Regions from separate parts of the Atopobium sp. genome, predicted to be linked through region 3. Evidence: predicted binding sites of a transcription regulator. Region 3 holds the regulator's gene; each other region holds the start of a gene.
The links. Region 3 encodes NrdR, which represses ribonucleotide reductase genes. Its sites were predicted from a motif close to AAACACNATATATNGTGTTT; they were not measured.
Positions count from the first base shown of each region.

Region 1 (3,292 bases), on a different contig from region 3:
TTCCGTTATAACGAGGAGCTTGGCCCTGTTAAGCTTCCTAAGCCCGATATTGCCATTAAAACCACTAAACAAATTGACTATTTGGGCGACGGTAACTCTAATGCAGATACTCAGCGTAAGGGTCCCAATGACTATCGTACCTATTTGTCTGCGCAAGCAGCAGATAATTCCAACTTCCCTAAGTATCGTCGTAAAAACTTTATTATCGTGGCTGACGTTTCTGGTTCCATGAGAGAACGCTATTTACATGGTTCTAGTGAGTCAAAGATGGATTCACTCAAGCGTAATCTTTCTACTATGGTCAATAAGCTTGGTACCTTTGATAACAGTAATACGTTTTCTATTCTTGCTTATTCCAATACAGTGCAACCAGTTTTAAATAAGGGCTCCTATCAGCAAGCAGCATGGGCGATTAACCGACTGACAGCTGGTGGTGGTACCAACACTGGTGGCGCTTTAATGGAGGTGCAGCGCTATGTGGACCACAGCCCCGACGTTGACAATGTTTTGCTGTTGGTAACTGATGGTTTGCCCACTGAGATTCCCTATAACTACTTTGGTGCAAGTTATGGTGGTTATAATACTTCGGTAGACGTTGTATACCCAGCAACGCAGCTGTTGCTTAACCAAATTAAGGGTATTGATTCTTTGTACTCCATCTTCATTGGTTCTGGCCGAGGTGCATCGGTATTACAGTCTATTACACAGGGCATAACCACACGTGATGAGAAGGCTGCGTTCTCGGTAAACAGTGACACTGAGATGAAAAACATGCTTGACTCTCTTATGCTACGCCTGAAGAATCCTGAGGTGCACATCACTATCTCCTGCCAGTTGAGTGAAGATGTAACCCTCTATCCCAATTCTTACAAATTGGTAGCAACTGGTGCCGATGGTCGCACTCGTGAGCTTAACTATGGCGTAGATTACACTGTTGCTTTTGATGGCGCTACACGTACGGTTACAGCAACTATTGTTAATAAGGTAAACGAGGACACCAAGTATCGCTTCTCGTTTGATGAACGAACGTCCACAGCTGCTATCAAGAAATGGCTTGCCGCGAATGAGTCATACCCTCATGTAGGTGACGCGGACACTGACTATGATTTGGCGAACCCCACCTCTACGGCAAAGCCGGGCTTCTATGACATAGATAAGGCTGAGGCTCAGGTGAAGTACGTAGCTCAGGATGGTACTAGTACGGGAGAAACCTTCACGTATCCCAAACCTGTTGTCCAAGTATACTTCAAGCCCAACAATAAGGGTAAAGTAAGCGCACATGTGGTGCTGTACAACATGAAGCTATCACCCAACATGTTTATGTTTGAGCTCGTAGATGCAGATGGTAACGTGATTGAAGTCGCTGGTAATGACACAGACGGTAATGTCTACTTTAAGGACATTCCGTACAAACGCGAAGGTACATATACCTATACAATCCGTCCTGTTGTTCCCAAGCCAGGCGAGTCTGGGTTCATGGATAACATGCGCTACGATAACCACACCGTTCCTGTTAAGGTTAAGGTTGAGGTCAAGGACGATGACTTCTCTACGCAGGTTGAGTACGACCCAGATAATATCTACCACGAGAGTTATGGTCTTAAGGGCGTTGTAAACTAGCGAGATGCTTAGTTCTTAGTTACTTAGCGCTGGGGCTGTACGGCTTGTTGTGAGTCGTGCAGCCCTTATTTTTGTCCTATAACCCTAAAGTAACAAAAATAAATGTTGGTTATACTGTAACATTTTACTGGCATTGAACACAATATATGGTATGTTTATAAGGAATTAACCACAATATCTTCTATTCATATCATATTTGAGGTTCACATGAACATTATTAAACGTAGCGGGGCGATTGAGCAGTACGACGGTCAAAAGATTATTCGTGCCTTGCAAAAGGTCTTTGCTGCAACGTCGGAGCACTATAGCCAAGCAGAGCTGGAGCAGCTTCTAACGCAGGTAGAGGCATGTATAACAAAGTCCATGCAGCATGATGGTGCTCAGTGCACTAACGTACAGTGCCCTGACGTGCAGCGCGCTAACGCACGGCGCACCGATGTGCTGTCTACTGAGCCAACGGTGGAGCTTATCCAAGACTTGGTCGAGGAAGCTCTTATGCGTGCCGGTTACTTTAAGCAGGCAAAAAGCTATATCTTGTACCGCTCCAAACGAAGTGAGCTGCGCGCTCAGCGCTCTGAACTCATTCGCCTTGCTGGAGATGATGACCTACTCCCCGTCCTGTTGGATATCGAGAAGGACTTTGAGCAAGAACTATATCCTCTAGATGTTTGGGTTTCTCGTTTTGAAGGTCTAATCAAGTCAGAGATGAACTCTGCTCAACGCCTAGATACCCTGGCACGCGCGGCGGTAGAACTGTGTAACCGTGAGGCTCCACAGTGGAGTTACATTGCTGCTCGCATCAGGGCATTTGCAGCGCATAAGGTGCTTGCACAAACCATGGCGTCTCGCGGCATTTCCAACCTCTATGACAAAATTCAGATGCTGGTGGATGCACATTTATATGGTAGCTATATTTTGGAAAACTATAGCCGCGAAGAAATACTGCAAGCGCAGGAGTTTCTCAATAATGAAAGAGACAAGCTTTTTGACTATGCAGGTCTTGATTTGGTGCTTCGTCGGTATGTTATTCGCTCGCATGAAGGCGAGATTCTAGAGACGCCTCAAGAGATGTTTTTAGGTGTGGCCTTGCATCTTGCTATGAAAGAGGAGCGCAGCAATCGTTTGACCTGGGTGGCTCAGTTTTACAACATGCTCAGCACGTTGGAAGTTACTATGGCAACCCCTACGCTTTCCAATGCGCGCAAGCCTCATCACCAGCTGTCAAGCTGTTTTATTGACACTGTGCCAGACTCTTTGGAGGGCATTTATCGCTCCATTGATAATTTTTCGCAAGTGTCCAAGTTTGGCGGCGGCATGGGCATGTATCTGGGTAAAGTGCGTGCTTCTGGTGGTAGTATCCGTGGTTTTCAGGGTGTAGCTGGCGGTGTCATCCGGTGGATTCGCGTTATTAATGATACTGCCGTAGCCGTAGACCAGTTGGGTATGCGCGCAGGTGCTGTTGCGGTGTATTTGGATGCTTGGCATCGTGATTTGCCTGAGTTCTTGCAAATTCGTACCAACAATGGTGATGACCGTACAAAAGCACATGATGTCTTCCCAGCAGTGTGCTATCCAGATTTGTTTTGGAAATTGGCACAAAAAGATATGTCACAAGAGTGGCACCTCATGGATCCTCATGAAATCCTGACCATTAAGGGGTATGCGCTGGAGG
Region 1 covers NZ_JAXEXL010000008.1:27,802-31,093, reverse strand. The annotation lists gene SPD80_RS01565 (VWA domain-containing protein) at 1-1,620, shown strand, start outside; gene SPD80_RS01560 (ribonucleoside-diphosphate reductase subunit alpha) at 1,828-3,292, shown strand, end outside.
Region 1: SPD80_RS01560 (ribonucleoside-diphosphate reductase subunit alpha) is a predicted target of NrdR. The motif match lies at 1,756-1,775, and genes of this name have one in related genera.

Region 2 (3,292 bases), on a different contig from region 3:
GCGTACTTCATCCAGGGTTTTCTCGGCAACAGCCTGTGCCTTCTCATTGCCTTCATGGAGCACTTCTTTGATGTAAGGAAGATTGTGTTCATATGAACGACGACGTTCACGCAGGGGAGCAAAGTAGGTATTAACAGCTTCAGTAACATATTGTTTGAGCTGGCCAGCACCGCCCATACCAATTTCCTCAGCGATTTCTTGGGGATCACGACCAGTGCAAATGCTTGCAGTGGTAAGAAGTGCGCTTACACCAGGACGATTCTGAGGGTCAAAGGTAATAGTGCGATCAGAATCCGTTTTAGATTTCTTGATAAGCTTGGCGGTTTCTTCTTCAGTCATACAAAGAGAGATGGCGTTGCCATAAGACTTGGACATCTTGCGGCCATCAAGACCAGGAAGTAGGGGGGTAGAGGTAAGTAAACCAGATACCTCAGGGAATACCTTGCCATATCGTTCATTAAAACGACGCGCAATTTTGCTGGTAATTTCAATGTGAGGCAATTGATCTTTTCCTACAGGCACAATGTTGCCTTTGCAAAATAAGATGTCACAGGCCTGGTGTACCGGATAGGTGAGCAACAAACCGGTGAGTGCATGACCAGAAGCGGCTTGCTCTGCTTTTACCGTTGGATTACGTTCCATTTCTGCTTCAGTAACCAACGACAAGAAAGGAAGCATGAGCTGGTTTGCTGCAGGAATTGCAGAGTGGGTAAAAATCATGGTCTTCTCAGGGTCAATACCGCAGGCAAGATAGTCCATAACCATGTTGTATACATTGTCTTGGATATGCTCTGTGGTATCGCGGTCCGTAATAACCTGATAGTCCGCAATAATGATGTTGGTGGCTACACCAAGGTTTTGCAGGCGCACGCGTTCGGCAAGGGTGCCAAAATAGTGGCCAAGATGTAAACGCCCAGTAGGACGGTCACCAGTAAGCATGGTGTATGGTGCAACATTGCCAGATTCTATGTCATTGCGAATGGCATTGCTCCGCTTGAGTGCAACTTCGTAACTACCCTCGTTGGGCATAATAATCCTCTCGTTGTTGGTGCATTTTGTTTAGTGTAGTGCATTTGACGCATAAAGGTTATTGTCAGCATAGATAGGGGTACTCATTAAGGTCAGTGGATGAAATATGTTGAACATACGGTATGGAGCCCTCTAGAGCACCTGTGTCTTTTGATATGAAACGTACATCCATGAGGAATCTAACACAATATGCGGTGTTTGACACAAATTATCTACCTGCAACTCTTTGTAAAAGCCCAGTTCAGCACCTACTATATATTGTGGTTATCAGACGGAATAACACCAATATTTTGTGGTCTGAAAGAAATTGTGGGCATTATGCGTCCCCAAATAGAGTAGGATATAAAGTACCGAAAAGGCGATGCTTACATTGCGCTTCTCGGCAGACTAATCTACACAAAGAAGAAAGTTCCCGCCATGAAGATTATCAAGCGTAACGGCTCTGAGGTTATCTTTGACATCAATAAAATTTCTAATGCTATTAGCGCTGCTAATAATGAAGTCCCTTCTGATATGCGCCTCACGCAGCGACAAATCATCTATGCTGCAGAGAATGTACATGATCGCTGTGAGGATGCAGGACACACCGTTACGGTAGAAGAGATTCAGGACATGGTCGAGGATGAGATTATGGCCCTGGATCGCTTTGAGGTGGCTCGTAAGTATATTATTTATCGCTACGTTCAGAGTTTGAAGCGTCAAAAGAATACGACGGACGATAAAATCTTGTCGCTTATTGAGTGTAATAACGAGGATGTCAAACAGGAAAACTCCAACAAGAATCCAACGGTTAACTCGGTACAGCGCGATTATATGGCGGGTGAGGTCTCCAAGGACCTTACCATGCGCATGCTGCTACCAGAGGATGTGGTAGCCGCTCATAATGAAGGTATTATCCACTTCCATGATGCAGATTATTATGCACAACATATGCATAACTGTGATTTGGTTAATCTGGAAGATATGCTGCAAAACGGTACAGTTATTTCAGGCACTATGATAGAAAAGCCTCACAGCTTTTCCACCGCTTGCAATATTGCAACGCAGATTATTGCTCAGGTTGCTTCCAATCAGTATGGCGGTCAGTCTATTTCTTTGTCGCACCTTGCTCCGTTTGTGGACGTTTCTCGTAAAAAGATTCGCTCGCAAGTCATTGATGAGCTCAATAGCCTTGGTGTAGAGCCTGCGGCGGAGACGCTACAAGAGATTGTAGAAAAGCGTCTTCGTGACGAGATTCGTCGTGGTGTTCAGACCATTCAATATCAGGTAGTAACGCTGATGACCACAAATGGTCAGGCGCCTTTTGTAACCGTCTTTATGTATCTTAATGAAGTTGAGGATGAGCGCACCAAGAAGGACTTGGCTCTTATTATCGAAGAGACCTTGCGCCAGCGCTATGAGGGCGTTCGCAACGAGCAAGGCGTATGGATTACCCCTGCATTCCCCAAGCTTATTTATGTACTTGAGGAAGATAACATTGAGCCTGATCAGCCATTCTTCTATTTAACGCAGTTGGCTGCTAAGTGTACGGCAAAACGCTTGGTACCCGATTACATTTCCGAGAAGAAAATGAAGGAGTATAAGCTTTCCACGGGCGAGAAGGAAGGTGAAGGAGATACCTTTACCTGCATGGGTTGTCGTTCATTTTTAACGCCAGATCGTTCTGAGGGTGGATTTAATAACATTGCCCGTGCTAAGAACTACGTTCCTGGGAAGCCTAAATACTATGGTCGCTTTAATCAGGGCGTGGTAACCATTAATCTTCCTGACGTTGCTTTGTCTTCTGGCGGAGATATGAATCGCTTTTGGGAGATTTTTGACGAGCGTCTTGAACTTTGCCATAGGGCTTTGCGCTGCCGTCATGAACGTCTATTGGGAACACTTTCTGATGCGGCGCCTATCTTATGGCAGTACGGCGCACTTGCGCGTCTTGCTAAGGGTGAACCCATTGATAAGCTGTTGTACGGTGGCTACTCCACTATTTCTTTGGGGTATGCTGGCTTGTATGAGGCTACGCGCTTTATGACTGGTCATTCTCATACGGATCCTGAAGCTACGCCTTTTGCGCTTTCTATCATGCAGCACATGAACGATAAGTGCGCAGAATGGAAGGAAGCTGAGGATATTGACTATTCTCTGTATGGCACTCCTTTACAGTCTACGACCTATAAGTTTGCGAAGGCATTACAGCGTCGCTTTGGCGTTATTCCTCATATTACTGACCACGGGTACATTACTAACAGCTATCACGTTCATGTTTCGG
Region 2 covers NZ_JAXEXL010000003.1:38,776-42,067, reverse strand. The annotation lists gene trpS (tryptophan--tRNA ligase) at 1-1,029, opposite strand, end outside; gene nrdD (anaerobic ribonucleoside-triphosphate reductase) at 1,447-3,292, shown strand, end outside.
Region 2: nrdD (anaerobic ribonucleoside-triphosphate reductase) is a predicted target of NrdR. The motif match lies at 1,210-1,229, and genes of this name have one in related genera.

Region 3 (3,292 bases):
CCAGCGTTAATCATTGAGTCACCGCGAACGCGAAGAATAAACGAACTGTAATCACCAACGATACTCGTAGGCAAGGAGAGATTTTCTTCTACATTTTGCTCGGCCAAAATGGGTTGTCCAGCTGCAACTCTTCCCACAACAGGCAGAGAAATAAGATTGTTAGTAACATCAAGCGATACAGTAGCCAACTTTGCATGAGATGCTGGTTTAGATTGAGCATCTTCTTGCTCAGGCATAACGCCAATTGCACGAGGCTTCTTAGAATCACGATGGATGAAGCCATTATCCTCAAGATATTTTAGATGCATATGAACAGTAGAAGGTGATGCTAAACCAACCGCACGCCCAATTTCACGCACTGAAGGCGGAAAACCATGGGTTTGAGAATAGACACAAATGTAGTCATATATCTGCTGTTGACGTGCACTGAGCTTTCTTGTAGCCATTTTATCCTCCTCGGTACTGTAAAGAAATACTACATCTGTTCTAAAAAATATGCAAACATTTGTTCGTTTTTACTTGACAAGAACATATGTTCGTACATACTTAGTAACAAGAACATCTGTTCTATTTCTAATAGTGTCTGAGCACTCCTCTATAAATGACTCAGAAACCAACGGAAAGAGGAGAAGGATATGAAAACTGGTCGTACCTATGTTACTTATACATCTGATGGCTCTGCTGCATGCAAGCCTGTAATTACTCAGTTTACGGTTTATGAAGGAGGTCTTCATAAACCCGTACATGAGGTACAACCTACTTCTCGTCAATCATCTTCTATGCGTCAGGCAGTATCTGACAAATTGTTTACTATAGCTACTCTTAGCATTCTTATTGCGTTATTTGTTGGTACAGCACTATATGGCAATGCTATAGCGGCATCACAACGTACTGTTGGTTTTGACACTATCCACACAACAGAGATTTCTGTACAACCAGGAGAATCCCTTTGGACTATTGCAGCCAACCATGGTGTTGAGGGTCATTCCACAAAAGATGTAGTTACTTATATTTCTAACAAAAATAATTTGTCTAATTCAATGCTAACTATCGGTCAAAAGTTAATTGTTCCTGCATCAGCATAAGCGCTTTTGTATTGCTTGTGTTTGTAATTATAAATTAACACTATATATAGTGTTTCATATGCTTGTTTATGCTATTGTCCTTTTTGAAGAAAATCATTTTCAAAGATAAAAGGATGTGTCCATGCGTTGTCCAAAGTGTGGCCATGAGGAGTCACGCGTTGTAGATTCACGTTCATCCGATAACGATGCAATTCGTCGTAGGCGAGAGTGTGAGCATTGCCACCATCGCTTTACTACGTATGAGCGTCGTGAAGAGACTCCTCTTACGGTCATTAAGCGTAATGGTGTTTGTGAGCCCTTTGATCGTCAAAAACTCATGCGAGGTCTTATCGCTGCTACCGTAAAACGTAACATTTCTACGACTGAACTTGATGAGTTTATCGATAGGATTGAGTCAGAAATCCGCGATACCAGTAAAACTGAAATTCATTCTTCTGAATTAGGCAGTCTTGTTTTAAAGAAACTTCTTTCTTTGGATAAGGTTGCCTATGTTCGTTTTGCTTCCGTATACCGTGATTTCAAAGATCTTGAAGAGTTTAGTAACGAGCTGAGGAGCCTTTCTGATGAGCAATAATCACATTAAACTAGCCATCAAAAAGCTTGACCCAACTGTTGAGTTGCCTGCATATGCCTACGAGGGTGATGCTGGCCTTGATTTGCGTGCCAATGAAGATGTTACTCTTCAGCCTTTTGAGCGGCGCCTTATTGCCACAGGTTTAGCAATTGCCATCCCAGATGGCTACGCTGGCTTTGTACAACCACGAAGTGGCTTAGCACTGCGAGAAGGCCTTTCTATGGTTAATACTCCTGGTCTTATTGATGCACACTATCGCGGTGAACTTAAAGTGTGCGCAATTAACTTCGATAGCACACATCCCATCCATGTCAAACGTGGAGAACGTATCGCACAACTAGTTATTCAGCAGGTTCCTACGGTCACGCTTGTTGAGGTAGACGAGTTAGACACAACGGATCGTGGAACTGGTGGATTTGGTTCTAGCGGCGTTAACTAACGCCGTGGAATAGCCTGGTTACACAGGCCTTTTTATTGTCCGTCGTTTGACGTAGAGAGGGAATTCCTAATGGAACAGTTCTTTCACTTGGAAGAGAGGGGATCGTCAGTAGGACAAGAGCTTCGTGCAGGTCTTACTACCTTCCTTGCAATGGCGTATATCATTGCAGTTAACCCAGCTATTCTGGGTAATCCAGAAGTTCCGCTTTTGGCTTCTATTCCAATGAATGCACTTGTAACTGCCACATGCGTTGGCGCAGGTGTAATGACCATTTTGATGGGCTTGTTTGCAAACCGTCCCTTGGCCTGCGCCTCTGGTCTTGGTGTAAATGCCATGATTGCTGCTGCAGCAACTGGCATTGCTGGTGGTGACTGGCACGCTGCAATGGCAGTCGTCTTTATTGAGGGCATCGCCATTCTAATCCTGGTTTTGGCAGGTCTTCGCGAGAAAATCATGGATGCCATTCCTGTTTCTTTGCGTCATGCTATTTCCGTCGGCCTTGGCCTGTTTATTGCCATGATTGGCCTTGTAAACGCTGGCATTATTGTTCCGGGTGTTGGCACCATTGTTGGTTTAGGTGACATCCACAGTGCTTCTTTTCAGGTTGGCATGATTGCAATTGTAGCCACTTTGATTTTCTCTGCACTTAAAGTAAATGGTTCAATTTTACTTGGCATCTTGGTAGCTGTTGTTGCTGGTATTCCTTTGGGTGTAACCATGGCTCCAACAGGTATTGTTTCTGGTCTTGACTTTTCTACCTTTGCGGCACCTTTTCAGTCTGATGCACAAGGTGTTATGGGTATTGTTAAGGTTCTTACAAGCCCCACGCTTCTTATTTTTGCATTCTCCCTTATGATGTCAGACTTCTTTGACACCATGGGTACTGCTCTTGCAGTTGCAAAGCCTGGTCAGTTCCTTACTGAAGACGGCAATGTAAAGAATATCAAGGAAATCCTAATTGTTGACTCTTGCGCGGCTGCTATGGGCGGTTTCTTTGGTGCGTCCTCCATTACCACCTTCGTTGAGTCCACTGCTGGTGCTGCAGATGGTGGTCGTTCTGGCTTAACCTCCGTTACCACTGGTGTTCTTTTCATTCTTGCCGCATTTTTTGCGCCACTCATTTCTGTTGTAAGCACTGCTGCTACCTGCGGCGCTTTGGTATACGTTGGCTACCTCATGATGACTGAGTGCATA
Region 3 covers NZ_JAXEXL010000011.1:126,999-130,290, forward strand. The annotation lists gene lexA (transcriptional repressor LexA) at 1-446, opposite strand, end outside; gene SPD80_RS03150 (LysM peptidoglycan-binding domain-containing protein) at 636-1,085, shown strand; gene nrdR (transcriptional regulator NrdR) at 1,207-1,659, shown strand; gene dut (dUTP diphosphatase) at 1,649-2,098, shown strand; gene SPD80_RS03165 (NCS2 family permease) at 2,168-3,292, shown strand, end outside.